Regions from separate parts of the Gordonia sp. DT101 genome, predicted to be linked through region 2. Evidence: riboswitches for the same ligand, from Rfam matches in the RefSeq annotation. Region 2 holds a riboswitch; each other region holds the start of a gene.

Region 1 (9,568 bases), 550 kb from region 2:
ATGAACGCCGAGTTCGCCGCGGCGTCGGCGATCGACAGCGAGCTGTAGAGGACCTGCGAGGCCTCCGCGAGCGGCTCGGTCCGGTCGATCATCTCCTGCAGCGTCTGGGTGCGCTTCTCCAGGGTGTTGGATGCGTACAAGCCGGCGGTCAGACAGGCGAGGGCCAGGATCACCAGGATCAGGACGAGCTTGCCCGGGCTGGTGACCGCATAGTGACGCAGGGTGGTCAACGGCGACTGCGCGCGCTGACGCGCGGCGGCGACCAGATCCCGTCGGTCTGCGAGTACCTGCCGGATCGGTGGGGCGGAAGAAGTGGGCCGGATGGTCCGGCCCGCGCGGGTGAGCGCGGTCCGCATGTGCGAGACGTCGCCGGTCACCTCACGGTCCTTCCGAATTCTCCATGTTTCCGGCGTCGCTTTCCGGTAGTGCCGGGCATGCCGGCGTTGGGCTCACGGTCTCCACCTTGTGTGTCGCACCGGGCAGCGCACACGTTTCAGGTACCGGTTTTCCGGTATCGGCGACGATTCCCTCCCGGTCGGGATCGGTGTTCCTCACCGGTCTCAAGCCTAGTCCTCGTCGCCCTGACCGGCTCGACTTGAGCGGCCGTGTCCCCGGGTCGGTGGGATGCAGATCCGCGATGACTTTCCCTGGCCTGTGTCGCGCAACTCACATACCGTGGAGAGGGTCTGGGTCACCGGACGGGAAACCGACGGCAGGAGGCAGGGTGCGCGGAGACGGCGACGGATGGGTGATCGATCCGGACGGTTCGCGCTACTGGGGGCGTCACGGGGCAGCCGGATTGCTGTTGCGGGCACCACTGCCCGACGGTTCCACGGCGATCCTGTTGCAGCATCGCGCGGTGTGGTCACATCAGGGCGGGACGTGGGGGCTTCCCGGCGGCGCGCGCGATTCGCACGAGAGCGCGATCGACACGGCGGTCCGTGAGGCGCATGAGGAGGCCGGTGTCGGCGGTGACGACCTGCACGTGGTCGCGGCGCTCGTCACCCATCAGGCGCCGAGCGGCTGGACGTACACCACGGTCATCGCGGATATCGACGAGCCGGTGCGCACCGTGGCCAATTTCGAGTCCGCGGAACTGCGCTGGGTTCCCGAGAACGACGTGGCGGAACTGCCTCTGCACCCGGCGTTCGGCAACGCGTGGCCGGGACTGCGAGAGCGCATCAGCGCTCTCGACCCCCAGAGCTGATATCCCCAGAGATGATCGGGTCCCGCAGCCGGTTGGCCCCGGCGATCAGGGCGTTGACGTTGGCCTCGTCGCCGGTGGCGCCGTCGCCGTAGGCCCAGCACTGCCGGTCGTCGGCCTCGCAGAGCAGGAATGTCGTCACCGTGCCGCCGACCTCGCGCTGGTGGAGGCTGAGGATCTGTATCGGCGCTCCGATGTCATGGAGCATGGACGTCATCGCACCGATCGGTCCGGCCGCGCTGGCGTGCAGCGTCATGATCCGGTCGGCAAAAGCGATGGTTGCGCGGCAGGTGACCATGTCCTCTCGTCCGGTCTCGATGCTGAACGAGCCGAGCCGGATGGCGCCGGTGGGTGCGTATTCGTCGGTGAATCCTTGCCACGTCATGTCGGCTGCCTCCTCACGCATGCCTCGGGGCAGGGCGCATCCGAATCGGCGAATGAAGGGGTCGGGTGCGAAGGGGTCGGGTGCGTCACACGGACAGGGTTGCTGAGAAAGATGAAGGCTGTGCATCTCGTGTCTACGTTTCGGTCGAAGGAAAGGTGACCGACGAGCAGAGAGCGCAACGACCCCGCAGCGGGGGGTCGGTCGATCAGACCCCGCTGCGGCGGGTTACGAGAATGCTCTTCATGCACAACATGATGCCGACCACGATAGACCCGCCCGCCGGGGCGCGGCAACCGGCTTTCGGTCCACTCCGCCAGCGTCGGGTCGGGAACCGAACGAGGGTCAGGTCGTGACGGAGGGATGTCGGCGATGACCCAGACTGTCGATCGCGAGGCGGGCATGGCCGTGCTCGAACAGCTCATGGACGAACGGTGGACGTGTACCCCTTCCTGGTGCGACACCCAGCCGTGGCACACGGTGATCACCCAGGGTGACGGCACCGCACGACTGCGGGAGGCGCTTCTCGCCCACGTGGACACCGACGCCCCGGTCAACACCTTCCGGACCACCCGGGCAGACCTGGACGAGGCGGTGTCGTTCGTCAGCGAGTGAGCGCGGTCCGCAGCTCGTGCGCGGCGTCCTGCGCGTCGTCGGCGGCGGTGATCGCCCGGACGACGACGACGCGACCGGCACCGGCGGCCCGGACCTCGGACAGTCGAACGGCGTCGATGCCACCGATCGCGAACCACGGCTTGGGCGGATCGACGGACGCCGTAGCGTGTACGAGATCGAGTCCGGGTGCGGCCCGGCCCGGTTTGGTCGGAGTCGGCCAGCACGGCCCGACGCAGAAATAGTCGACCGCGTCGTCGACGGCCGCGGCCCGCATCTGTACCTCGTCGTGGGTGGACAGCCCGATGGCGACGTCGGGGCCGGTGATCTGCCGGGCGCGGCCGGCGGGCAGGTCGCCCTGACCCACGTGCAGCACGTCGGCCTCGGCGAGGACGGCCAGATCGGCACGGTCGTTGACCGCGAGCAGCGCGTCGTGCCGGCGCGTCAGGTCGCGGAGCCGGGCGAGGATCTCGAGTTCCTCGCGGGCCTCGAGCGTGCCGAACCGCGCCTCACCGGGCGATCCCTTGTCGCGCAACTGGACGATGTCGACACCACCGGCGAGCGCTGCGGAGACGAACTCGATCAGATCGCCACGTTCGCGCCGGGCGTCGGTGCACAGATACACCCGGGCCGATGACAGGCGGGCGGATCTCGGGCCTCGAGTCGGTGTCACGGAGGCAACGGTAGGCTAGGCGTCACGACACGGGAGCCCGGGGTACGACGGGCTGAGAGTGCGGGCCGAACCTCCGCTGACCGTTTGACCTGATCCGGGTAATGCCGGCGAAGGAAGGATGTCCCCCTTGAGCATCGACCGATCGGCACCGAGCATCGACCGATCTGCACCGAGCATCGACCGATCTGCACCGACACTTGCCGTCGTCGGCGGCGGTGTCATCGGACTGACGTGTGCGCTCGGCGCGGTCGACGCCGGCCACCGGGTCAGGGTCCACGACGCGGGCACCGCCGATCGCGCGGCCTGGGTGGCCGCCGGCATGCTGGGTTCCCTCGGCGAGGGTCACCCCGGCGAGGACGATCTCCTGGCGCTGTCGTCGGCGTCGGTGCGACGCTGGCCGGATCTGGTGGCCCGTTTACGCGATCCGACGGTGATGGCCGCCACCGAGTCATTGTTTGTCGCGGCGTCGTCGGCAGATGCCGAGTATCTGTCGAACCTCGCCGAGTTCGTCTGGTCCCGCGCGCCGCGGGCGCACGATGATCTCCGGCGGGTCGATCTCGCCGAGATCCGTCGACGCGAACCGGGACTGAGCTCACGTCTGCACAGCGGATACCTGGCGGTGGGGGAGGGTGCGGTGGACAACCGCAGGCTGCTGGGCCGCCTTCGCGACGCCCTCATCGATGCGGGAGCGCAGTTCGTCGACGAGCGGGTGGCCGATCTCGCCGATGTCGACGCCGACCAGATCCTGGTCGCCGCCGGCCTGGGCACACGCTCGCTGGTCCCCGACGTGGCACTCCACGCGGCAAAGGGTGAGATCCTGCGGCTGCGCGGAACGCGATGGTCGGTGGCCCAGCCCTCCCGGGTGATCCGCGCCCGGATGCATGGACGGCAGGTCTATCTGGTCCCCCGCGACGACGGGATCGTCGTCGGCGCAACCCAATACGAGCCGCCGGACGAGAGCGAGGCGAAGCCCGAGGTGGGTGGCGTGACCGATCTGCTCGCCGACGCCGTCGACTTGATGCCGGGATTGCGGACCTATGAACTCGCCGAGGCGGCCGCGGGCCTGCGGCCGTGCACCGCCGACGGACTGCCGATCATCCGGCGCGTCGACGACCGGGTCGTCGTGGCGACCGGGCACGGGCGCAACGGAATCCTGTTGGCGCCCTACACCGCCGACAAGGTTCTCGAACTGCTGACGGATCGCTGGGTCGCTGCAGGCGGACTCAGCAGCACCACGAAAGGAGCTGAGCCATCATGACGATTGTCGTCAACGGCGAGGCGACCGATCTCGCGCCCGACGCATCGGTCGGGGATCTGGTCGCGAAACTGGGGCTCCCCGAGCGCGGGATCGCAGTCGCGATCGACGGTGAGGTGGTTCCTCGTGGCCGCTGGGACCGGACCCTGCACGACGACGCGAGCGTGGAGATCGTGACGGCGGTGCAGGGTGGATAGCCGGATCGCGGCCGTGGCCGACACCCCGTTGCGGATCGCCGACCGTGAGTTGACATCGCGCTTGGTCATGGGCACCGGCGGTGCCACCAATCTCGCTGTGCTGGAACGCGCATTGGTGGCGTCGGGGACCGAGTTGACCACCGTGGCGCTGCGGCGGGTGAGTCCCGAGTCCCGGACCGGGATGGTCGAGCTGCTCCGCCGTCTGGACATCGCGATCCTGCCCAACACGGCCGGCTGCCACACCACTGCCGAGGCGGTGCTGACCGCGCAACTCGCGCGTGAGGCCGTCGAAACGCATTGGGTGAAGCTCGAAGTGGTCGCCGACGAGCGCACTCTGCTGCCCGATGCGGTCGAATTAATCGATGCGGCAAGAGCTCTCGTCGACGACGGGTTTGCCGTGCTGGCCTACACCAACGACGACCCGGTCCTCGCCGCGCGGCTGCAGGACCTCGGGGTGGCCGCCGTCATGCCGCTGGGCTCGCCGATCGGAACCGGCCTGGGGATCGCGAATCCACACAACATCGAGATGATCGTCGAGGCGGCGCAGGTCCCGGTGGTACTCGACGCAGGCATCGGCACCGCCAGCGACGCCGCACTGGCGATGGAGCTCGGTTGTGACGCGGTGCTCCTCGCGTCCGCGGTCACCCGCGCCGACGACCCGGAGCGGATGGCGACCGCGATGCGACATGCCGTGATCGCCGGACGGTACGCCGCCGGCGCGGGCCGGATGCCCAAGCGGTTCTGGGCGCAGGCGTCGTCGCCGGCGCGTGCGTAGCCCGTCGACCGGGCCCGATTTCTCGCCGAGCGTGCACAGATCTGCGTCCATCGTGCACAGAATCGTGTCGAGCGTGCGACTGACCACCATGCGGCGCACGGTCGGCGAGAAGCTGCGCACGATCGGCGAGAAACTGTGCACGGTCGGCGAGAAACTGTGCCCGATCGGCGAGAAACTGCACCCGATGGACGGGGTGTCAGGCGGATTCGACCCGCCACATCTGCGTCCGCGCGACGCACCTGTCGCGACGCCGGGCCATTGCCTGCCGGCGTGAATCCTGCATGTAGGAGCCGAAGGCCGCCTCGTCGGCGAACTCGATGATCTGGGTTTCCAGCGGATGGCCGGCATCGTCGTCGACGTTGCGTACGCGGGTGAGCACGCGACCCCGGTGCTCATCGACCAAACGCAGGACATCGTCCTCGTAGGCATGCAATTCCGACTCCTGGCCGGTGACCGGCCAGAGCAGCACCGTGAACATGGTCGGCATGGACACACCCTATGACGGCCCGCGGTGTGGAGTACGCCCGGTGCGTGCCGAGATGTCTATGGTCGAGGTGTGCTGACAGTCGAGAAGCTGACCAAGGACTTCGGGCGGACGCGTGCCGTCGACGATCTGTCCTTCCACGTCCGGCCCGGGGTGGTGACCGGGTTCCTGGGCCCGAACGGGGCAGGAAAATCCACGACGATGCGCATGATGCTCGGATTGGATCGACCGACGTCGGGGACCGCGACCATCAATGGTCGCCCGTATCGCGAGCTCGACCATCCGCTGCGGCAGGTCGGCGCGCTGCTCGACGCCGGGTGGGTGCATCCCAATCGCAGCGCCAGGTCGCATCTGCGGTGGATGGCGGCCTCCAGCAGCATCCCAGCGCGCCGGGTCGACGAGGTGATCGAGATGGTCGGTCTCACGTCGGTGGCCACCAAACGCTCTGGCGGATTCTCGCTCGGCATGAAGCAACGGCTCGGTCTCGCCGGTGCCCTGCTCGGCGACCCGCACACGCTGCTGTTCGACGAGCCGGTCAACGGATTGGATCCGGAGGGCATCGTCTGGATTCGCAACTTCATGCGGCATCTGGCCGGGCAGGGCCGCACCGTCCTGGTGTCGAGCCACCTGCTCACCGAGATGTCGCTGACCGCCGACCATCTCGTGGTGATCGGCCAGGGACGGCTGATCGCCGACTGCTCGGTCGGTGAATTCACCAGCCGGGCCTCGAGCAGCGTGCGGGTCCGCAGCCCTCGACTACCAGACCTGCACCGGGTGCTCGCCGAGGCAGGTCTGAACGTCGTGCCCCTCACCGCATCCGACGGCCGCCCGGCGCTGTCCGTCGCCGAAGTCACCACCGATCAGGTGGGAGATCTCGCGGGGCAGGCCGGGATCGCGTTGCACGAACTGACCGGTACGAGTGCATCCCTGGAAGAGGTCTTCATGTCGATGACCGCGGGCGCGGTCCAGTACCAGGGCGGCGGCCCTCCCGCCCAGCCCGGCAACGACCCTCGAATCCAGGGAGGTCCGCGATGATCGCCGCCATGAACGCCGAACGCATCAAGCTGACGTCCACGCGGTCGCCGTACTGGTGCATCGCCGTGGTCGTCGTGCTCGCGATCGCCGTCGCCGCGCTCACCGGGGCGACCTCGACGGCGCCGCTTGGACCGTCGCCGGGCGAGTCCGCATGGACCGCGCTGATCGGACTGAACGCCTTCGGCGTGCTGGTGCTGATGATCATGGCCGTGCTCGCGGTGACCAGTGAATACCGTTTCGGCACCATCCGGACCACCTTCCAGGCGATCCCGAAACGATCCACCGTCCTGCTCGCCAAGGCCGGTGTGTTCGGTGCGCTCGCCGTGGCGGTCACGCTGGTGCTCGCGGTGGTGGGCATCTTCTTGGTGCGCGGTCTCGCCGGTTCGTCGAGCGGCATCGAGCTCGGCGACCCCGGCGTGGTGCGCCAGATCTGGGGCACCCCCGTGATCGCCGCGCTCTATGTGCTGATCGGACTCGGTGTGGGCGCCATCGTCCGGCACACGGCCGGCGCGATCGTGATCGTGCTGATCTGGAATCTTGCCCTCGAGTCGATCCTGTCCATCCTCCCCAAGGTGGGCGAGCACATCGCGCCGTTCCTGCCGTTCGCCAACGGTTCCCGCTTCCTGAACGAGGGAGCCGGTGACACCCAATACCACTGGAACGTCTACGGATCGCTGATCTACTTCGCCGTCTTCGCGGTCATCATCTTCGTGATCGGGATCGTGATGACCGAGCGCCGTGACGCATAGGGGTCGAATCGCGGTGTTGTCGACCGGGCAATGAGACTAAAATCCCCACATGTCCTCGAACTGGCCTCTGGTCGAGCGCGAGAAAGAGTTCCGCATCATCGAATCCGCGCTGCGCGGTGAGACGGCTGCGTGCGGTGTCGTGCTCACCGGCGATTCGGGGGTCGGCAAGACGACCCTGGCGCGTCACGTCACGGCTGCGCTCGACGGCGGCGTGCGGTGGGTCGCGGGTACCGAGTCGGCCAGGAGCATCCCGCTCGGGGTGTTCGCACACCTGGTGGGACCGGCCACGACCAGCGATCCGGTGACCTATCTGGCTGCGGCGCGCGAATCGCTGCTCGCCGACGGGAACGTCGTGATCGGCGTGGACGACGCCCACCTCCTCGACGAGTTGTCCGCGACGCTGCTGCATCAGCTGGCCATCGATCGCGCGGTGCACATCGTCGCGACGGTCCGCAGTGGCGAGTCGGTGCCGGATGCGGTGACCTCGCTGTGGAAAGACAATCACCTCACACGGATCACGTTGTCGCCGTTCACCAAACAGCAGAGCGTGGAGCTCATCGAGTCGGTGTTGGGCGGACAACTGGAGGGACTCTCGGCCGACCTGATGTGGGAGGCGTCGGGTGGTAACGCGCTGTTCCTCCGGCATCTCGTGGAAGGCGCGCGACAGGCCGACACACTTCGTCAGGTGAACGGTGTGTGGCAGCTGCGGGGACGGGCCGCGATCACCTCGGAACTGGCGTCGCTGTTGGAGAGCCGCATCGAACAGCTCGATGACGCGGTGCTGAATGTGCTGAAGTACCTCGCCCTCTGCGAACCGCTCGACATCGAGATCCTCTCCGAGCTGGCAGGCGAAGAGGCGGTCGAGGAGGCTGAGATCGCCGGCCTGGTCCGCATCTCCCGTGATGGCCGCAGCCTGCAGGTTCGCTACAACCATCCATTGTTCGGCGAGGTCATTCGGCACCGGCTCGGGCTGGCATCGTCACGACGATTGCGTGGGCGTCTGGTCAAGGCCCTCCGCGCGAGGGGTGCGGAGACGCCCACGGAACGCATCCGTCTCGCCGACCTCGCCTTGGAGAGTGACGTCGGCGTCGATGCGGACCTGATGAGCGCGGCCGCGCGCGACGCCCTCGGATTCGCCAACGCCCCGCTCGGTGAGCGGTTCGCACGCGCCGCTGCCGCCGAGGGGAAGGGAGGCGTCGGGGCGGCCGAACCGTTGGCACGGGCGCTGATGTGGCAGGGATACGCGGAAGAAGCGGAAAACGTGCTGGCCGTGTTTCGCCCCGAGGAGCTCAGCGAGTTGGAGCTGGTGCTCTGGGGCGGAATGCGATTCGGCAATCTCTTCTGGGCGCTCGGTGATGCCGAGCGTGCCGATCCGGTGCTGGACATGTTGCGCGAGAAGGTGACCGACCCCAACCTGTCGCTGGTGGTCAAGGGATACGCCGCTGCGCGTGCGGCGTTCGGAAATCGAGTCGACGATGCGATCGCATTGTCCGACGAAGTCCTCGGTTCGCCGAACCCATCTCCGTGGGCGGTGGAGTGGGCGGTCTTCGGCGGGGGCCTGTCGCGAGCGCTGTCGGGTCGCGGCGACGAGGTCGCCGAACTCGCCGCCCGGGCGCGTATCGCGGAGACCACAACCGACGGATTGCTCAGGTTCCCAACCGGTTTGGGTGAGATCCTGGCTCTGACGCTCACGGGCCGGCTCGACGAGGCGGACGTCCGGGCGCAGCGGTACGTCGCGTTCTCGAATGTCGGCCAATATCTGGGCTGGGGGATGGCGGGCATCCTGGTGTCGGTGGTCGAACTGGCGCGCGGCGACAGCTCGGCGGTGATCCGGCGTATGGACCAGACCCTGGCGACGCTCGACAGCGGCCGGGCCGCCGAATCCTGGAACTATCCGGCGCAGTTCTATCTGGTCCAGGCGCTCAGCGCGGCCGGGCGTACCGAGCGGGCCGAACGCGCATTGCGTAAGGCGCAGGACCGATTCGGCAGGCACATCGCGGTGTTCGGACCGATGCTCGCGATCGCGAAGTCGTGGCAGGAGGCGGCCGCGGGCACGGTGTCGGTGGCGGCGAAGACGGCGGGCGAGGCGGCCGGCGAAGCGCGGGAGTCCGGGCAATACGCGATCGAGGCCGAAGCGCTCCACTCGGCGGCCCGTTTCGGCGATTCCTCGGGTGCGCAACGCCTGCGGGAGCTGGCCGGCCG
Region 2 (9,568 bases):
GACGACCTCGGCGGCCGACGCGAACAGATGTGCTGTCCGCTGGAGCAGTTCCTCCTCGCCACGCACGACGGTGACGGAATCAGTCCTGTGCATGCCACATATTGTGCGCCGACCCGGCCCGTCTCCGCAGGCGTGGCAGCTTGTTGCCATCGGCTGCCCCGACGTCGGCGGCGGAGCCATGCTGGATTCCATGACCACTGATTCGACATCCACAGCCACCATCCCCACCGCCGACGCAGCCGGAACCTGGCAGCTAGGCGACCGCACCGTCAACCGCATCGGCCTCGGCGCCATGCGCCTGGGCGGTATGCCCTGGGAAGCACCCCGGAGCCGCGACGACGCGCTCGCCGTCCTCCGTCGAGCCATCGAGCTCGGCGTGAACCACATCGACACCGCCGCGTTCTACTTCACTCCGACGCGCTCCTCAAACGAACTGATCAGCACGGCCTTGCAGCCCTACCCGGACCATCTCGTGATCACCACCAAGGTCGGCCCGAGTCAGTCCAGGGACGGTGAGTTCGAGCCGATGGGACGTCCCGATCAGTTGCGCAGTCAGGTCGAGGAGAACATCCGTCAGCTGGGCCTCGAGCAGCTCGATGTGGTCAACCTGCGCTGGGGCACCACCATGGAGAAGACGGAAGGGTCGCTGGCCGACCACCTCGAGGCGCTGGTCGAGCTGCGCGACGCGGGCCTGCTGCGCAACATCGGCATCTCCAACATCACGGCCGACCAACTGACCGAAGCGATGACCATCACGCCGGTGGTCAGCGTGCAGAACCGCTACGGCCTCACCGACCGCGCCGACGACACCCTGCTCGAGCTATGCCGTGAACACGACATCGCATTCGTACCGTTCTTCGCCGTGGCCACCTCCACCTGGGCCTCCCCAGAGGGACCTGACGACACCGGAGAATCCGAGATCGCGACCATTGCCGAAGCACACGGCGCCACCCCGGCGCAGGTCCGATTGGCGTGGACCCTGCAGCGCGGTGCGCATGTGCTCGCGATCCCCGGCACCGGCAACCCGGCCCACCTGGAACAGAACGTCGCGGCCGGCGGCCTCCGACTGACCGCCGACGAGGTCGCCGTGCTCGACCGCATCGCGTCTGCCCGCCGCTAGGGCGACGGGCCGGCAGGGCAGTCCCTGACCTGGGACTAGACTGGCGATGTCGCGGTTGCGGCGAGCATCCGGAAGGTCACCATCAGCAATTCCCCCGCCCCGATCGACGTCCTCCGTGCACCCCAGCAGGAGTCCCTCCACACCGCTGTACGTGCGAAGATCCCCGCCGAGCGCAATCCATGCGAACCCGATGTGGTCCGATTCAACGGCCGCCTCGCGTTGGTGAACACGAGCACCACACCCCACGAAGCGATGGTCGAGGACCTTCTCTTCCTGCGTGACGTCCTCGACCGGGCCGGGATCGGCTACCTGCTGGTTCGCGGGAACGATGAGCGTCCCGTGCTGGCGATCGACTGGGCGCTGCGCAAGCGCTTCAGGTCGGCGTTGACCGCCGCGTGCGCGGATCATCCGTTCTATGCCAAGACCGTGGGTGCGGGACGGGGTCGGCCCGCCCTGGTCGCCGACGGCGCGTTGTCGACGCACCGCAAAGCCCGCGTGTTCCGTCTGTTCCGACCGCGCGTCCACCTCGCCAGCGGCATGACGTTCGGAGCGGCGACCGGCGTGCAGATCGAATTGTGGACGACGGCAGGTGACGATCTGCTGTTGCCCGTGGCCAATTCGTTGACGCGACGAACGGTCTCCTCACGGGAAGCGGTACGCAGCGAGGTCGAGAGGTTCGGGCGCACATGGCCGACCTTCGAGAAGATGTTCGCCCACCAGGCTTCCGACATCACTTTCGACATCGATCTGGTGTTCTCCTGGGTGGACGGGTCGTCGAAGGAATGGCAGGCTCAGCGCGCCAGGAGGATGCAGAGCCATGTGGTCGGCGAGGGTGACGATTCCGAGGCCCGGTTCCGTCAGATCGACGAGTTGCGGTATGCGCTGCGCAGTGTGCACATGTACGCCCCGTGGATCCGGAGGATCTTCATCGCCACCGACTCGCCGAAACCTGCATGGCTTGCCGATGATCCGCGGGTGACGTTCGTGCGCAGTGAGGAGTTCTTCGCAGATCCGTCGGTCCTTCCGACCCACAATTCGCAGGCTGTCGAGTCCCAGTTGCACCGCATTCCCGGTCTCGCCGAACACTTCCTGTATTCCAACGACGACATGTTCTTCGGTCGTTCCGTGAGCCCGCAGATGTTCTTCTCCCCCGGCGGAGTGAGCATGTTCATCGAGGCACCGATCCGAATCGGACTGGGCTCCAACAACGATCAACGCAGCGGATTCGAGAATTCGGCGCGAGTGAATCGCGGGCTCCTCAGAGATCGGTTCGGCCTGGTCACCACCCGCCATCTCGAGCATGCGGCGACGCCGCTGCGCAAGAGCGTGATGGCGGAGATGGAGGCAAAGTTCCCGGCCGAGTTCGCGGCCACCGCGGCCAGCACCTTTCGGGCGGAGACCAACATCTCGGTCACCAACTCGCTCTATCACTATTACGCGCTCATGAGCGGCCGCGCGGTGGTGCAGCGCTCAGCCAAGGTCAAATACGTCGACACCACAGCGAAATCCGGCCTACGACAGATGGATTCACTCCTGACGAAGCGGTCGATGGACTTCTTCTGCCTCAACGATGGCAGCACACCCGACGTCGACCTGGACGTGCGCACCATCAAGGTCACCCACTTCTTGCAGAACTACTTCCCGATCCCGGCACCCTGGGAAGCCGTCTGAGCGGCTGCCTCGGGGCCGGGTATGCGGACCCCCGCCTCGATCAGTCGCCGCTCGGTCTCCGCCGGGCTCACATATTCACCGACCGTGTCGTAGTCGCCGACCGGGACCACTGAGTGGACGACGGTTTCCGGATAGACGTGCACCAGATTGAAGCCCTGGGCTCCGTTGCGGCCACGTAAGGCCCCCGCCGGACCGGTGAGATCCTGTGTGTAGCAGGTGGCCGACGCGACCGAGACGGGAATACCGGCAAACATCGCGGTGGTCGAGTAGTGCAGGTGGCCGGCGAGGATGGAGCGCACGTCGCTGCCCCTCAGAATGTCGGCGAGCCGGTGCTGGTCGCGCAACTCCACCAGTACCGCGAGGTCGAGTACACACGGGACCGGCGGATGGTGCATGGCCAGGATGGTGCCGTGTGGCGCGGGCACCGAGAGTTCGGCCGCAAGCCACTCCAATTGATCCTCGGCGATTTCGCCATGATGGCTCCCCGGCACCGAGGTGTCGAGAGCGACGACACGGAGACCGTCGATGTCGTAGACACGATCGATCGGTGCCGCCGAAGGTGCCTCGTCGAGAAGTTCCGACCGGAAATGCGCTCGATCGTCGTGGTTTCCGATGGACCAGATGACCTGCGCACCAATGGATTCTGCGACTTCGTCGACTATCGACCGCAACTTCCGGTAAGCCGCGACCTCTCCCCGATCGGCGAGGTCGCCGGTGAACAGCAGCGCATTGGGGCGCACGTGTGAAGCCTCGACTTCGGCGAGGATCTGCCGCAGTGTCACCTCGCTGTCGACGGCGCCGTACAGCGGGCCGGCATCGCCGACCAGATGCGTGTCACTCAGGTGCAGGATCAGGTGCGACGGATGGGGGTACTCCGACATCCGGATACCGTCTGGACCCCTGTTGCTCATCGGTCTCCTGCTTCCGCCCGCCCGATGTGCAGAGCCCGATTGGGCGCCTGCCTGTGTCCAACCCTAGACGTGTGTGCCTGAGTCGTGTGCTCGCGCGGGCGCATGATCTGATGAAACACGACACGGGGTGCCGCGCGGGCGGCTGAGACCACACCCGCCGAACCTGTCCAGTTAGCACTGGCGAAGGGATGTCCACATGAATGCGCTCGCTCCTGCAGTCTCCGAGCAGATCGTCCTGGTCACCGGCGGCGCCCGGGGCCTCGGCGCCGCGATCACCAAAGCTTTTGCCGCACAAGGAGCCCGGCTGGTCATCAATTTTCACCGCAGCGCGTCGGCCGCGGCCGCACTCGTCGATGAACTCGGCGGCGCCGGGCGGGCGGTGGCTCTGGGCGCCGATGTGACCGACCGTGACGCGGTGTTCGACCTCGTCGCACGGGCTCGGGAACATTTCGGCGCGCCGGTCTGCACCGTGGTCAACAATGCGCTGGCCGACTTCTCATTCAACGGCGACGACCGCGCCAAGCCCGACACCATCGATTGGCAGGCCTTCGACGCCCAGTTCCGGGGAACCGTCGCGGCCGCGCTCAACACCACGCAGGCGGTCCTCGGCGACATGCGGTCGGCCGGATTCGGCCGCATCGTCAACATCGGCACCAACCTGGTGCAGAATCCCGTCGTCCCCTACCACGACTACACCGCCGCGAAGGCCGCACTCCTCGCCCTGACCCGAACGCTCTCCGCGGACCTGGGCCCCGACGGGATCGCCGTGAACATGGTGTCCGGTGGACTCCTCCGCACCACCGATGCCAGCGCCGCCACCCCGACTGCGGTCTTCGACGCCATCGCCGCGGGCACGCCCCTGCGAACGGTCACGACACCCGACGAATTCGCCGATGCCGTACTGTTTTTCGCGTCGCCGTGGTCGCGGGCGGTCACCGGCCAGAACCTTGTCGTCGACGGCGGGTTGGTCAAAGACTAGGAACAGGACTACGCGACGCCACTACCCCCGGCCCGACCGCCGCGCCATCTCCTGCAAGCGTGCGATGCGGTCGGGTGTCGGCGGGTGGGACGAGAACATCTTCGCGACGTTCCCGCCGCGGAACGGGTTGGCGATCATCATGTGCGACTGCGACTCGATCTTCGGGTCCGGTGGCAGCGGCGCCTGATCGATCCCGCCGCTGATCTTTGCCAATGCCGAGGCCAGCGCCAGCGGGTCACCGGTGAGTTCCGCGCCCGACTCGTCGGCCTGGTACTCACGCGAGCGGGACACCGACATCTTGATCAGCGAGGCTGCCAGCGGTCCCAACAGGCTGATCATCAGCACGCCCAGGATGCCGGGGCCGTTCCCGTCACGGTTACCGCCGCCGAAGAAGAACGCGAAGTTCGCCAGGCCGGTGATGACCGACGCCATCGCACCGGCCACCGACGAGATCAGGATGTCGCGGTTGTAGACGTGCGACAGCTCGTGGCCGAGCACCGCGCGCAGTTCCCGCTCGTCGAGCAGACGCATGATGCCCGCGGTGCAGCACACCGCGGCGTTCTTGGGATTACGGCCGGTGGCGAACGCGTTCGGCGATTCCGTCGGGCTGATGTAGAGCGCCGGCATCGGCTGGCGGGCCGTCGTCGCGAGCTCGCGGACGATCCGGTACAGGACCGGCGCCTCGACCTCGGTGACCGGCTGCGCGTGCATCGACCGCAGCGCCAGCTTCGCGGAGTTGAAATAGACGTAGGCATTCATGCCGATCGCCGCCAGCACCGCCAGCAGCAAGATGGTCGGGCTGCGGAAAAGCGCCCCGATCCCGACGATGATCGCCGACATCAGCCCCATCAGGGCCGCCGTCTTCAGGCCATTGAAGTGCATCTGTCCCTCGTTCTCAGCATTCGACCGGCGCCCGTCGCCAGGTCCTTCATGTACCGAACGGACGACCGGGCGGCAGAGTTTCCTGCGCGACGTCGCGGCCCGCACACCTCGGTGAACTTTCGGGTAGTCAACTACGCGCGACCAGGGCTTCTGCCGCCCATAGCGTTGCTGACATCCACTGGACCACCACCGTGAGGACCCGACCATGTTCACGAAATTCAGTCACACCGGGGAGGTGGCCACACAGGACGAACTACTGTTCACCACACCGTTCGGCTACATGTTCCCCGACGCCGCCCACTCGTCGTCGCGGCTGCTGCCCAATTCCCCCGAGACCCTGCCTGCGCTCAAACAGCTCGGCGACGCGATGGCCACCGACGTGGTTGCCAACCCGAACGACTCGGGCATCCCGGCCGTCTTCACCTATTTCGGTCAGTTCATCGACCATGACCTCACCGCCCGCACCGACCGCGACTCGACCATCTCCACGCTCGGGCGCGGTGAACCGGTGAACCCACGCAACCCGGACGAGGTCACCGCGAGTCTGCGCAACGGGCGTCGTCCACAGCTCGACCTCGATAGCGTTTTCGGCGATGGGCCGTCACTGGCCGCAGGCTCCACCACCGAGTCCGATGATCTGTACGACGCCGATCTCAGACTGGTGGTCTTCAACCCCGCAGGCCGTCGGGACGTGCCGCGTGACACGGCGAACCGCAGCGCCCGAATCGCCGACTCGCGAAACGACGAGAATCCCAACATCTCCGCACTGCACTGCGCGTTCCTGTTGTTCTACAACAAGATCTACGACGCACAGGTCGCCGGCACGCCAGCCTGCAAGCACGTCCGGGCACGCCAGCTGACGCGTTGGGCTTACCAATACGTGGTGGTGCAGGATTATCTCGCCAAGGTCTGCGACCTCGCCGTGGTGATCGACACACTCGCCAACGGGCCCCGCTTCTACGGCAACTCGGCCGGTCCCGGCCAGACGTTCATGCCCCTCGAATTCTCCACCGCTGCTTTCCGTTTCGGCCACACGATGATCCGACCACGCTATCAGCTCAACGGAGCCACGCCCGCGCTCGACGTGATGAAGATCCTCGGCCCGTCGCAGGGGCTCAACAACGACCCGACGCAGTCGAATCCGGACTTCTTCGACGACGCCGATCCAGTGAAGTATCAACTCAAACCCAGTGTGACGCTGGACTTCAACTTCTTCACCGGCACCAGCGCGAACGTGCAGTTCGCGCGCAAGGTCGACTCCAACATCGCCGCGGGTCTGGGTGACCTGCCACTGGGCACCCGCCGGGACGATCCGATCCTGGGACACCTGGCCAAGTCGAATCTCGTTCGCGGCTACAGTCTCTCGGTGCCGTCGGCACAGGCCTGTTGCGAAGCGATGGGTGTGAAACCGATGACGCTCAGCGAGATGGCCGACACGATGAACGGCGAAAGCGCAGCGGTCGCACAGATCTTGACCACCACCGCGCTGGGCCAACGCACCCCGCTCTGGTACTACATCCTCCGCGAGGCGGGCGCCCAGGCGGGCGGCGAGCATCTCGGCGAACTCGGCAGTCGCATCGTCTGCGAGACCATCATCGGTTCCCTGAAGTCCGACCCGAACAGCTACCTCAACGCCAACGATCTCGCGGTGACGCCCTCGGGGGTCGACGTCGGCGGAAAGGTGATCGGGACCCTCACCGACCTGATCAACCACTCGGGAGCGGGGCCGGTCGGCCCGTGACCGCCGCTACCCGGTCCGGTCGATCGTGTACCGCACCAACGACGACAATGCCGTGTGCGCGGGCCCCTCGGGCAACTGTGCGAGTTCGGCCTCGGCCTCGTCGGCGTAGGCACGGAGACGGTCGTGCGCGGCAACCATGCCCGACGACGCGTTGAGCACCTCGATGGCATCGGTGACCACCGCGTCGTCGGTCACCGGCCGCGCCGCGCCGGTCTGCGGATCGCAGAGGAGTTCCCGCAGCCGCGTGGCCGCGGCATCGTCGGCGCGCAGCGCATAGAGCACCGGCAGGGTGTGCACGCCCTCGCGCAGATCGGTGCCCGGCGTCTTGCCGGAGTCACCGGTCGCCGAGCTGATGTCGATGATGTCGTCGGAGATCTGGAAGGCGGTGCCGATGATGTCGCCGAGTCGCGACAGCCGCTCGATGCGGTCGGGCGCCGCGTCCGATGCCATCGCGCCGAAGCGTCCGGCCGCCGCGATGAGCGAACCGGTCTTCTCCCACACGACCTGTAGGTAATGATCGATGGGGTCGCCACCCTCGCGGACCCCCACAGTCTCGCGCATCTGGCCGGTGACCAGTTCGGCGAACGTCTCCGCGATGATCCGCACGGCATCCGGACCCAGTGTCGACACCAGCCGCGACGCACGAGCGAACAGAAAGTCGCCGGAGAGGATCGCCACGCTGTTGGTCCACCGCGCATTGGCGCTGGGTGCACCGCGCCGCAACTGCGCCTCGTCCATCACGTCGTCGTGGTACAGGGTCGCCAGATGGATCATCTCGACGACGGTGGCCGAGGTGATCACCTCCGACCCCCCGGGCCGTGTGCCGAATTGCGCGGCCAGGATCGCGAACATCGGGCGGAACCGCTTGCCCCCGGCCTTGGCCAGATGTGTGGCCGCCTCCGTCATGATCTCGTCGCCTGACGACAGTTCTGCCAGTAGCAGGTCCTCGACCTGCGCCAACGATCCCCGCACGGTGTCGGCGAACTCGTCGGTGCCCAGGTCCAGCCCGGCGAATGTGGACTTCACGCGTTCCACCGCTCCATCTCGTCGTCGGTCTCGAGGGCCGCCGGTCACACTCGGGGCCTGCTGCCGAGCGTAGTCGCTGATGCGGGCCGACATACTGGTCGGGTGAGTAGCGACATACCCCCTCCCCCGATACCGCAGCGCGCCGAGGTCCTCGTCGTCGGTGCCGGGCCGGGCGGATCCGCCGCGGCCGCGCACGCCGCGACGGCGGGACACGACGTGGTCCTGCTGGATGCGGCCACCTTCCCCCGCGACAAGACCTGCGGCGACGGACTGACCCCACGTGCGGTCGCCGAACTCGATCACCTCGGCCTCGGCCGCTTTCTCGACGACCGGCCGCGTCTCGACGGACTCGCCCTGCACGGCTGGGGCGCCTCGCAGCAGATCCGATGGCCCTCGGGTCGTTTCCCCACCTTCGGCAGCGCCGTGTCCCGCGTCGAGCTCGACGAGGAGATCCGCGCCCTCGCGGTGGCCCGTGGCGCACAGATGGTCCAGGGAGCGAAGGCCGTCGACGTGACGATGCGCGACGGCCGGATCGCCGAGGTGGTCGTCGACACCTCCGACGGCGCCCGGTCGATCGCGGTGCGCAACGTGATCGTCGCCGACGGCGTGCGATCCGGACTCGGCAAGGCTCTGGGGCGCGAATGGCATCGCGAGACCGCGTACGGGGTGGCCGCGCGCGCCTACGTGAAGTCGGGGCGGGCCGACGACAACTGGATGGGCTCACATCTCGAACTCCGCGGCCCCGACGGCGCGCTCCTGCCCGGCTACGGATGGGTGTTCCCGCTCGGCGGTGCGGGAGACGGCCTGCTCAACGTCGGCGTCGGCGCCCTCGCCACCGCGAAGCGCCCGGCGCACATGGCATTGCGGCCCATCCTCGAGCATTACACCCGCATGGTCGGCGACGAGTGGGCCATCGAGGGCCCACCGCAACGCCTCACGTCGGCACTCCTCCCGATGGGCGGCGCGGTGACCGGTGTCGCCGGCCCCAACTGGATGCTCATCGGCGACGCCGCAGCGTTGGTCAACCCGCTGAACGGCGAGGGCATCGACTACGCGCTGGAGGCCGGGCGCCTCGCCGTCGAACTGCTCGACGAGACCCGCGGCTCCCCCGACCACACCACCCGCTGGCGCGATGTCCTGATCGGCCAGTACGGCCTGGCGTTCTCCGCGGCCCGACGGCTGGCCGGACTGCTGACGGTCCCCCAGGCAGTCCCCACCCTCGGCCGGCCCGGCATGCG
Region 3 (9,568 bases), on a different contig from region 2:
CGATCGTCGGCGAGTCGGGCAGCGGGAAATCCACCACACTGCTCGAGGTGATGGATTTCGGGCAGCCGGCGGGCGTCGTCCGACTGTCCGGCACCGACCCTGCCGAACTGTCCCGACGACGGGCCCGGGTCCTGCGCCGCGAGATGGCGATCGTGTTCCAGGACCCGTCGGAAGCACTCGACCCGCGGTTCACCGCTTTCGACGTCGTCGGAGAACCGTTGCGCGCATTGGGCTTGTCCAAGCACGACACCGAAGAACGCGTCGGCGGACTACTGCGGCGGGTGACTCGATCCGGCGCACGCCGACCGCTATCCGTCGGCCTTCTCGGGCGGACAGCGCCAGCGCCTCGCCATCGCGCGAGCGCTGGCGACCGATCCCAAACTGATCATCCTCGACGAGCCGCTCTCGGCGCTCGACGTCTCGGTACAGGCCGACGTCGTCAATCTCATCCGTCGGTTGCAGGCCGACGGTGACGTCGCGTATCTCGTGGTGGCACATGATCTCTCGGTGGTTCGGCACATGGCCGACCGGGTTGCGGTGATGTACCTCGGCAGGTTCGTCGAGGTGGGTCCGACCGCCACGGTGTTCGACGAGCCGAGGCACCCGTACACCCAGGCCCTGCTGTCGGCCGTCCCGATACCGGACCCACGTGCCGAGCGTGCCCGCACACCGATCGTGCTGCGCGGCGAGCAGCCGAGTCCCACCGACGAGATCGTCGGGTGTGCGTTCGTGGGCCGGTGTCCGCTACATCTCACTCTCGCCGAGACCGAGCGGGCCCGGTGCCGGGATGAGGAACCTGTGCTGGCGGGCGCGGGCGCCGACCACAGTGCGGCGTGCCACTTCACGGACCGGATGCCGATGTCACAGGAGGCGTCGTGAAGCGATTCGTCGTGTTGATCCTCGTGTTCTCCCTGGCGATCATGGGATGTGCAGGCTGTGGCGTGCGATTGGACGACTCGGCGATCTCGACGACCGGTGCCGACCTCAACCCGCAACCGCGGGCGAACGTCCGGGACGGCGGGAGCCTGACCACGGCGATCACCGAGGTGAGTCCGCAGTGGAACACCTTCCAGGCCGACGGCTCCGCGTACACCCTCCTGCTCTGGCGCTGGTACAACCCGACCCTGGCCTACTTCGCGCCCGACGGCACCTACTCGTTCAACCGCGATTACCTCACCGACGTCCGCAAAGAACTGGTGGACGGCAAGACGGTGGTCACGTACACCATCAACCCGAAGGCCCATTACAACGACGGCGCGCCGATCGACTATCGCTCCTTCGTGAACACCTGGCGGTCGAGCAGCGGTGCCGACCCGAACTACATCGTGAGTTCGACCGACGGCTATGACCAGATCGAATCCGTCGCCAGGGGACTCGACGATCGACAGGCGGTGGTCCGGTTCAAGGGTGTGTGGGCCTGGCCGGACGGGCTCTTCAACTACCTGCTGAACCCGAAGGTCAGCACCGCAGATCTCTACAACCGCGCGTACCTGCAGAACCCGCACGCGGAATGGGGTGCCGGGCCGTACACCATCGGCTCCTACGATCAGAACACCGGCGTCGTCGTGTTCAAGCGCAACCCGCAATGGTGGGGCAACCCCGGCAAACTCGATCGGCGGGCGTTCCGGCAGATGGAGGACCAGGCCGCGATCAACGCGTTCCGCAATGGGGAGCTCGATGCGATCGGGGTCGGCAGCAAGGACTCACGGGCCCAGGTGATCACGATGGGGGGCGTCACGATCCGGACCGCGGCCTCGCCGCAACAGTCCCTCCTGGTGGTGAATCTGGACACGCCGATCCTGAACGATCGGCGGGTGCGCGCGGCAGTGCTTCGCGGCGTCGACCGGAACACGCTGGCACGCATCCGATTCACCGGGCTCAACTACACCGAGCCGCTGCCCGGATCGCTGCAGATGTACTCGTTCCAGCCCGGCTACGAGGACAACGTCAAGGGCGTGGTCGACTACGACCCCGACCGTGCGCGCAGGCTCCTCGACGACGCCGGCTGGCGGGTCGGAGATGACGACGATGGCATCCGGATGAAAGACGGCCGGCGGCTGTCGTTGTCGCTGCCGATCTTGTCCGATTCGCCGGCGATCCAGAACCTGGGTCGCGCCTTTCAGGCCATCCTCAAGCAGATCGGCGTGGACGTGGTGATCGCCCAGCGACCGTCCTCGGATTTCTCGAAGGTCGTCGTGAACAAGGAATTCGACCTGTTCCTGATGGGATTCTCGTCCAGTGATCCGTTCGGGATGGCCTACCTCTGCCAGACGTGGTGCGAGGGATCGCAGCTGAACAAGGCCGGCGCCGGATCACCGGAGCTCGATGCCGAGATCGCCCGGGTGGCACAGATCCCGGAGCCGATGGCCCAGATCTCCGCCGGCAACAAGGTGGAACGGCAGGCGTTCGCGCAGTACTCCGATCTACCGCTGTTCAACGGTCCGGCGATGATCGCGGTCAAGGAGAACCTCGCCAATTACGGTGCGGGACAGTTCTACATCGGTCCGGTGGAGGACGTGGGCTGGCAAAAGTAGCCCGCCCTGCCGACCCCCACCCCCGCCAACCCCCACCCGAATCCCGTCGACAGCAACCCGAATCCCGTCGACGGCAACATGAATCCCGCCGACAGCAACCCATATCCGGTCGACAGCAACCAGTTTCTCGCCGACAGCAACATCAATCCCACCGAGAGCAACACCCCAGGGCGCCGACGACGATACTCAGACCGCGTGGGCGCGCTTCGGGCCGCGCCGGGGGAGCCGGGAAACGTTGCTCTCGACGAGATTCGCGTTGCCGTCGGCAGGATCGAGGTTGCTGTCGGCGGGATATGGGTTGCTGTCGACGGGACGGGACGGGACGGGACGGGGTGCGGGTATCAGGGGGCGGTGACCCGCCACAGCGGGTTCACCGGACCGTGCCCGGCGCCGAGTGGGTAGGCGGATTCGAGCCCGCGGGTGACCCATCGCTTGGCGAACGACACGGCGTCGGGGACCGAATAGCCGTGGGCGAGCGCGCTCGCGATGGCGGCGGCCAGTGTGTCGCCCGCCCCGTGGTCGTGGGTCGTGGCGATCCTCGGGTGGACGAACTCGTGGAACTCGTCGCCGTCGAACAGAAGGTCGGGACTGTGGTCGGACGATCGCAGATGTCCGCCCTTCACCAGAGCCCAGAGCGCGCCGAGATCATGCAGGGCGTGGGCCGCCGCGCGCTGGGACGTCGCGTCGACCACGTCGATCCCGGTGATCAGGCGGACCTCGTCGAGGTTCGGGGTGACCACCGTCGCCAGGGGAATCAGACTGGTGCGCAACGTGTCCAGGGCCTCGGTGGCCAGCAGTGCGTCGCCGTGCATCGACGCACACACCGGATCGACGACGAGGGGAACTCCGCGGTCGCGTCCGATGCCGAGGTCGATGCACGCGCCGGCCACCGCCTCGATGATCGGCGCCGACGCGAGCATGCCCGTCTTGGCCGCCCCGACCCCGATGTCGGTGACCACGCTGTGTATCTGCGCGGCGACCGTCTCCGGTTCGATCTCCTGAAATCCCTGGACGCCCAACGAATTCTGCACAGTCACCGCGGTCACCGCCACGCACGCGTGCAGGCCGAGCAGCGCGAAGGTGCGCATGTCGGCCTGGATGCCGGCACCGCCACCCGAGTCCGACCCCGCGATCGTCAGGACGCGGGCCGGCGTGACACCCGGTGCGGCGGTCGGCAGTCCGAGGTCGTCGCTCATCTGGCGGGGGAACCGCCGGTCGTCGCCTCAAGCGGGAGGTAGACGTGCTTTCCCGCCTCGACGAATTCCGCCGACTTCGCGGCCATCTCCTCGGCGATCTTGCGGTCGATGTCCTCGGCCGTCACGAGCCCGTTCTCCTCGGCATAGGTGCGGACGTCCGCGGAGATCCGCATCGAGCAGAATTTCGGTCCGCACATGGAGCAGAAATGAGCCGTCTTGGCCGGCTCGGCGGGCATCGTCTCGTCGTGGTACTCGCGGGCGGTGTCCGGGTCGAGCGCGAGGTTGAACTGATCTGTCCAACGGAACTCGAAGCGCGCCTTGGACAATGCATCGTCACGTTCCTGCGCGCCGGGGTGGCCCTTGGCGAGGTCGGCGGAGTGGGCGGCGATCTTGTAGGTGATCACTCCGACCTTGACGTCGTCGCGGTTCGGCAGTCCCAGATGCTCCTTCGGCGTGACGTAACACAGCATCGCGGTACCCGCCTGGGCGATGAGTGCTGCGCCGATCGCCGAGGTGATGTGGTCGTAGGCGGGCGCGATGTCGGTCGCCAGCGGTCCGAGGGTGTAGAACGGCGCCTCCTCGCAGAGTTCCTCCTCGAGCCGGACGTTCTCCGCGATCTTGTGCATCGGGACATGGCCCGGGCCTTCGATCATCACCTGCACACCATGCGATTTCGCGATCTTCGTCAGTTCGCCGAGCGTCCGGAGCTCGGCGAACTGCGCCTCGTCGTTCGCGTCGGCGATCGATCCCGGCCGCAGACCGTCGCCCAGTGAGAACGTGATGTCGTAGCGGCGGAAGATCTCGCACAGCTCGTCGTAGTGGGTGTACAGGAACGATTCCTCGTGGTGCGCGAGACACCAGGCCGCCATGATCGATCCGCCGCGCGAGACGATGCCGGTGACGCGGCGAGCCGTCAGCGGCACATAGCGCAGCAGGACACCCGCGTGCACCGTCATGTAGTCGACGCCCTGTTCGGCTTGCTCGATCACGGTGTCGCGGTAGATCTCCCACGTCAGCTTGGTGGGGTCGCCGTTGACCTTCTCGAGGGCCTGATAGATCGGTACGGTGCCCACCGGGACCGGTGAGTTCCGCAGGATCCACTCGCGGGTGATGTGGATGTCCTTGCCGGTGGACAGGTCCATGATCGTGTCGGCGCCCCAGCGTGAGGCCCACACCATCTTCTCGACCTCCTCGGCGATCGAGCTGGTGACCGCGGAGTTGCCGATGTTGGCGTTCACCTTCACCGCGAACGCCTTGCCGATGATCATCGGCTCGGACTCCGGGTGACGATGGTTGGCCGGGATGACGGCCCGTCCGACGGCGACCTCGCTGCGGACGAGTTCCTCGTCGACGCCCTCGCGAGCGGCGATGTAGCGCATCTCGTCGGTGACGATGCCGGCACGTGCCCACGCGAGCTGGGTCGACGCGCCGTCGATCGCGTCCGGACGGTGCCAGGAATCCCTGGTGGGCGCCAGACCGCGCTCGACGTCGATCGTCGCGGTCGCGTCCGTGTATGGGCCGGACGTGTCGTAGACGTCGAGGTGTTCACCGTTGGTGAGTTCGATGCGTCGTTGGGGAATCCGCAGGTGATCGAGTTCGTGGTAGTGCTTGTGGCTGCCCTCGATCGGACCGGTGGTCACGACGGATTCAGATACGGGTGTTCCCATGATGGCTCCCTACGCCGGCATTATCCGGACAGGTTCGGGCGGTCGGCGACCGCCTGTCGCCATCTCAGCCCCCGGTGATCGTGGGAGCCCCCGCGTTGTGCAATTGTGCGGCCGATCGGCCTATCCGACACCCTACGTGCCGAACGACCTCGGCGACCAGTGCACCCGTACCGCGCGATACTTACCCACGCGAAAGCCTGTGCCGGTTTCCTGATACCTACGGGATCGTAGGGTATGGTTTGTGACCGGGATCACAGATGGTCCCAGGTCCGCTGGTGGGAAGGGGAGTCCTGTCATCGGGTCATCTCCCGATGCGCCGGAGGGCTCATGCAACGGAAACATCGATCTCGGCCACCGCAATCTGCGCAGGCGATCCTGCAGCAGATTTCGCAGGTCGTGCACAACCCGGTCCGCGAGCGGTTCGAGCTGTGGGTGGCCGGCGACCTCGTCGGCGTCCTCGGGTACAGCACCGACTGCGTGGACGGCAAGCGGACGATCACCATCCTGCACACCGTTCTCTACGACGAATACACCGGTCACGGACTCGGCACACGTCTGATGCGCGGTGCCGTCGACTACGTCCGCGGCCAAGGCGCCCGACTTCGGCCGGTGTGCTCGTTCACCAAGAGCTATCTCGACGCACATCCCGGGCTGGTGCCGCTCGCGCCGGCGTGATCCTCCGCGGGAAGGAAGTTGGACAGTTAGCGTAGGCTACCCTGAGAGCGAATGTCTGTTCTCCGAGGAGGGGTCGTCCAGATGGCGGAAATGACGAAGTCGAAATCGCGCGGCTGGCAGGGGGCCGTCCTCAAACTGTTCGGTGCCGACGACTACGAGCTCACGGTCATGAGCAACGAGAGGGTCACCGACGAGTACATCCGACTGGGGTTCACCGGCGGCGGCCTGCTCACCGACCGTCCGGTCCATCCGACCATGTGGGTCCGGATCTGGTTCGAGAACAAGCACGGCAAGCTGCATCAGCGCGCCTATACCCTGGTCGACCCGGAGCCGGCGACCGATTCGTTCTACCTCGAGTTCGCGATGCACGACGGCGCGGCGACCCGGTGGGCCGAGGCCGCGGAGCCCGGGGGGACGATCTCGTCGACCTTCATGGGGTCCAAGTTCGCCATCCCGGAGCCCGCGCCGGCCGGCTGGCTGATCGCCGGGGACACGGCCGCGCTGCCCGCGATCAACTCGCTGCTCGACGCGATCTCGGTGTCGGCGAATCCGTCGACCCCGGCCACCGTCTGGTTCGAGTACGCGCACGAGTCCGACAAGTCGCTGCCGTTGCGGCTCCGCGACCAGGACACCGTCAACTGGATCAAACGGGACCGCGGTGGAGACGCCCTCATCGAGGCCGTTCGCGATGCGGCGTTCGACGCGACAGGCCATTTCGGCTGGGTCGCCCTGGACATGAAGGCCACCCGGGCGGTGTCGGCCTCGTTCAAGAACGACTACAAACTCGGCAAGGCGAGTGTGAAGGCGCAGGCGTACTGGCGAGCGGGCGCGCCCGAATCCTGAGCGAATGAACGGTCGTCGGGCCGCTACCAACCGAATGTGCTCGGGCGCTCCACAAACCGGGCCACAAATCGGGCCATCAGTGGTGTCGCCTCACCGTTGTCGAGTTACGAGACGCGGTGGTTGTCTGACGTCGTGGGGGTCATCGGTGAGTCCTCATCTCGGTTGAGATTGTCTGCGGTGGATGTTCGGCCGGACCGGAACGGTCATCGTGGCCCGGGTGCTGCGCGTGGAAGGTGTCCCACAGGCGCGTCAATTCGCCTCCCGCGCCGACGAGTGTGTCGGGAGGGCCGTGTTCGGTGATGACGCCTTCGGAGATGATCGCGACGGAATCCGCGGTGAGTGCCTGGGAGAGTCGATGCGCGATGACCAATGTCGTGCGTCCCGCGGTCGCCGCCAGTGCCGCCCGATCGAGGTCGGCGGCTTGGTCGCTGTCGGCCTCCGCCGTCGCCTCGTCCAGGATCGCGATCTCGGGGTCGGCGAGCACCAGACGGGCCAGCGCGACCTGTTGCGCTCGAGCCTCGCCGAGGCGGAACCCGCCCTCGCCGACCACGGTGTCGATCCCCGATGGCAATGACCGCACCCACCCGTCGGCACCGACGATGGCCAACGCCTCGAAGGCTTCCGCGCGGGTGGCGGCCGGCGCTGCCAGACGGAGATCGTCGATGAGCGGTCCGGCAAACACGTGAACGTCTTGACTGATGGTGAAGACTTGCGCGGCAGCCGGTTTGAGTATCTCTCCGTGATCGCACACGAGGGTGCCGTCGATCAGGCCGCCGACCGTCGACTTGCCTGCCCCGCTGGCGCCGACCAGCGCGAGTCGATGGCCCCGGGGAATGTCGAGGTCGAGACCACGGAGAATCGCATGATCCGGTGTATAGCCGAAGTGGATGTCGCGCAGTGTCAATCCCGCCTGGCTGACCGGTGAGACCGGTGTGTCGACGTCGGAATCCGCATCGGGAGCCGACGACTTCGTCTCGACGACACCGACCAGCCGGGTGAGACCGGCGCCTGCCAGCTGCAACTCCGCGGAACTGTAGAGGATCATCCCGATCGGGTTGAACAGGCGATGGAAGAGCAGAGCGGCGGCGGTCGTCGCACCGACCGTGACGGCGTCCGCCGACACCAGCCAGAAGCCGATCGAGAGAATCGCTGCCAGACCGACGAACTCGGCTCTGTTCACCCGGCCGACCAGGCGGGTGAACAGGGTGAACACCGAGACCGCGAGGTCCCGGGTGCGCAGCGAGGCCTCCTCGATACGGTCGAGCTCACGGTCCTGCAGGCCGTAGGCAAGGACGGTGTCGCGACTGGTCGCCGACTCGACGACGGCTTGTGCGCGTTCGGCCGCGGCGGCGCGTTCCGCGGCGTAAACGGGTGCCGAACGGGGGACGTACCACCGCAGGGCCGCGACGTAGAACGGGATGGCGCTGAAACCGGCGAGGCCCAGCCGCCAATCGAGTCCGGCCATCGCGATCACGCTGACCACGGTGAGAGCTGCCGCGGTCACGACCGTCGGCACTACCGTGGTGACCGCGCGATTGATGACGGTCACGTCGTTGTTCACCCGCGAGAGCACATCGCCGCGGCCGGCCACCTCGATGGTCGCGCGCGGAAGGTGAAGGGCCGCATCCACTGCCTCGGCGCGTAGATCGGCGATCACGTCGGCCCCGAGGCGTGCCACCGCATACATGGTCGCACCGGCGGCCAGCCCACCGACGACGGCTGCGCACGCGGCGAGCAGTGCGACCGGGATCAACGATCCCGCGGTCGCGTGGCTGCTCACCCGATCCACCAGAATCCCGAGTGCGAGTACCGGAATCACTGCACAGACGGCGGTCACCGCGCAGAGCATCGCGACGGTCGCGGTCAGCATTGGCCTGGCCCGTACGGCCTTGAGCAGCCAGCGCGACGTCTCCGCTCGATCGGCGACCCGCAACGCCGTCATGAAGCGGGCTCCGTGGCACCCGAGGGGAGCGTGACCACACGATCGGCCACCCTGAGCCATGCGGGACTGTTGGTGATCACGGTCGTCGTCCGGGTCGCCCCGCGACCGTGTCGACGCCGGTACACCGCTTCGGCGATGACGCGCTCGGTCATGGCGTCGACCGCGGTCGTCGGATCGTGGAGGACGAGAGTGCGCGGGTCCCGGATGAGGGCGCGCACCAGCGCGAGTCGCTGTCGCTGCCCTCCGGACAGTGACAGTCCGCGATCCGAGACGGGGGTGTCGAGAGCCTCGACGCCGCCGCCGCCCAGGATGTCCAGGCTTCCGAGGGCCTCCAGGAGTTCGACGACCGCGGCCCGGGGCGGCGCACTGCGTCGGTCGACGACCAGATTCGACCAGATCGTTCCGGTGAACAGATCGACCGAGTGTGGTTCGACCAGCAGATCGGGTCGGGCGACGGAACCGATCTGGCTCGCGTATGCCCGAGCGGTCGCGGAATCCGGGGCCCGGACGGCCACGAACTCTCCCTGGTGGGGCGGAGCGGTTGTCGAGTCGCGGTCGGTACGGACGATGGTGTCGTCGGCGGATCGGTGTCGGGCGGTCAACGTCGAGATGCGTTCGGCCGAGGCGCGAGCCGTCGCGACGCGGCCCGGCAGCATCGCGGCGATCGCCAGCGGCTCGGTCAGGAACTGGGCCAGGCCGAGGACGGTGATG

The links. A riboswitch is a leader RNA that binds a small molecule or an ion and turns the genes downstream of it on or off. The one in region 2 is predicted to bind thiamine pyrophosphate.
Region 1: another riboswitch for thiamine pyrophosphate. It lies ahead of thiO (glycine oxidase ThiO); the one in region 2 lies ahead of ACLQ3I_RS09640 (3-oxoacyl-ACP reductase).
Region 3: another riboswitch for thiamine pyrophosphate. It lies ahead of thiC (phosphomethylpyrimidine synthase ThiC); the one in region 2 lies ahead of ACLQ3I_RS09640 (3-oxoacyl-ACP reductase).

What each region holds. Positions count from the first base shown of each region.
Region 1 is NZ_JBNCLX010000002.1:107,488-117,055, forward strand. Features, by position in the region: gene ACLQ3I_RS07005 (hypothetical protein) at 1-377, opposite strand, end outside; gene ACLQ3I_RS07010 (NUDIX hydrolase) at 725-1,207, shown strand; gene ACLQ3I_RS07015 (hypothetical protein) at 1,182-1,589, opposite strand; gene ACLQ3I_RS07020 (hypothetical protein) at 1,959-2,201, shown strand; gene thiE (thiamine phosphate synthase) at 2,191-2,871, opposite strand; TPP riboswitch at 2,891-3,005, shown strand; gene thiO (glycine oxidase ThiO) at 2,990-4,129, shown strand; gene thiS (sulfur carrier protein ThiS) at 4,126-4,323, shown strand; gene ACLQ3I_RS07040 (thiazole synthase) at 4,316-5,098, shown strand; gene ACLQ3I_RS07045 (DUF1330 domain-containing protein) at 5,295-5,585, opposite strand; gene ACLQ3I_RS07050 (ABC transporter ATP-binding protein) at 5,655-6,617, shown strand; gene ACLQ3I_RS07055 (ABC transporter permease) at 6,614-7,366, shown strand; gene ACLQ3I_RS07060 (LuxR C-terminal-related transcriptional regulator) at 7,416-9,568, shown strand, end outside.
Region 2 is NZ_JBNCLX010000002.1:657,877-667,444, reverse strand. Features, by position in the region: gene ACLQ3I_RS09660 (hypothetical protein) at 1-93, opposite strand, end outside; gene ACLQ3I_RS09655 (oxidoreductase) at 191-1,120, shown strand; gene ACLQ3I_RS09650 (stealth family protein) at 1,373-2,791, shown strand; gene ACLQ3I_RS09645 (phosphodiesterase) at 2,755-3,702, opposite strand; TPP riboswitch at 3,816-3,908, shown strand; gene ACLQ3I_RS09640 (3-oxoacyl-ACP reductase) at 3,899-4,681, shown strand; gene htpX (zinc metalloprotease HtpX) at 4,703-5,563, opposite strand; gene ACLQ3I_RS09630 (peroxidase family protein) at 5,769-7,304, shown strand; gene ACLQ3I_RS09625 (polyprenyl synthetase family protein) at 7,311-8,330, opposite strand; gene ACLQ3I_RS09620 (geranylgeranyl reductase family protein) at 8,433-9,568, shown strand, end outside.
Region 3 is NZ_JBNCLX010000004.1:113,852-123,419, forward strand. Features, by position in the region: partial or broken gene ACLQ3I_RS15410 (dipeptide ABC transporter ATP-binding protein) at 1-879, shown strand, start outside; gene ACLQ3I_RS15415 (ABC transporter family substrate-binding protein) at 876-2,534, shown strand; gene thiD (bifunctional hydroxymethylpyrimidine kinase/phosphomethylpyrimidine kinase) at 2,876-3,730, opposite strand; gene thiC (phosphomethylpyrimidine synthase ThiC) at 3,727-5,397, opposite strand; TPP riboswitch at 5,387-5,501, opposite strand; gene ACLQ3I_RS15430 (GNAT family N-acetyltransferase) at 5,725-6,072, shown strand; gene ACLQ3I_RS15435 (siderophore-interacting protein) at 6,154-6,915, shown strand; gene ACLQ3I_RS15440 (ABC transporter ATP-binding protein) at 7,055-8,857, opposite strand; gene ACLQ3I_RS15445 (ABC transporter transmembrane domain-containing protein) at 8,854-9,568, opposite strand, start outside.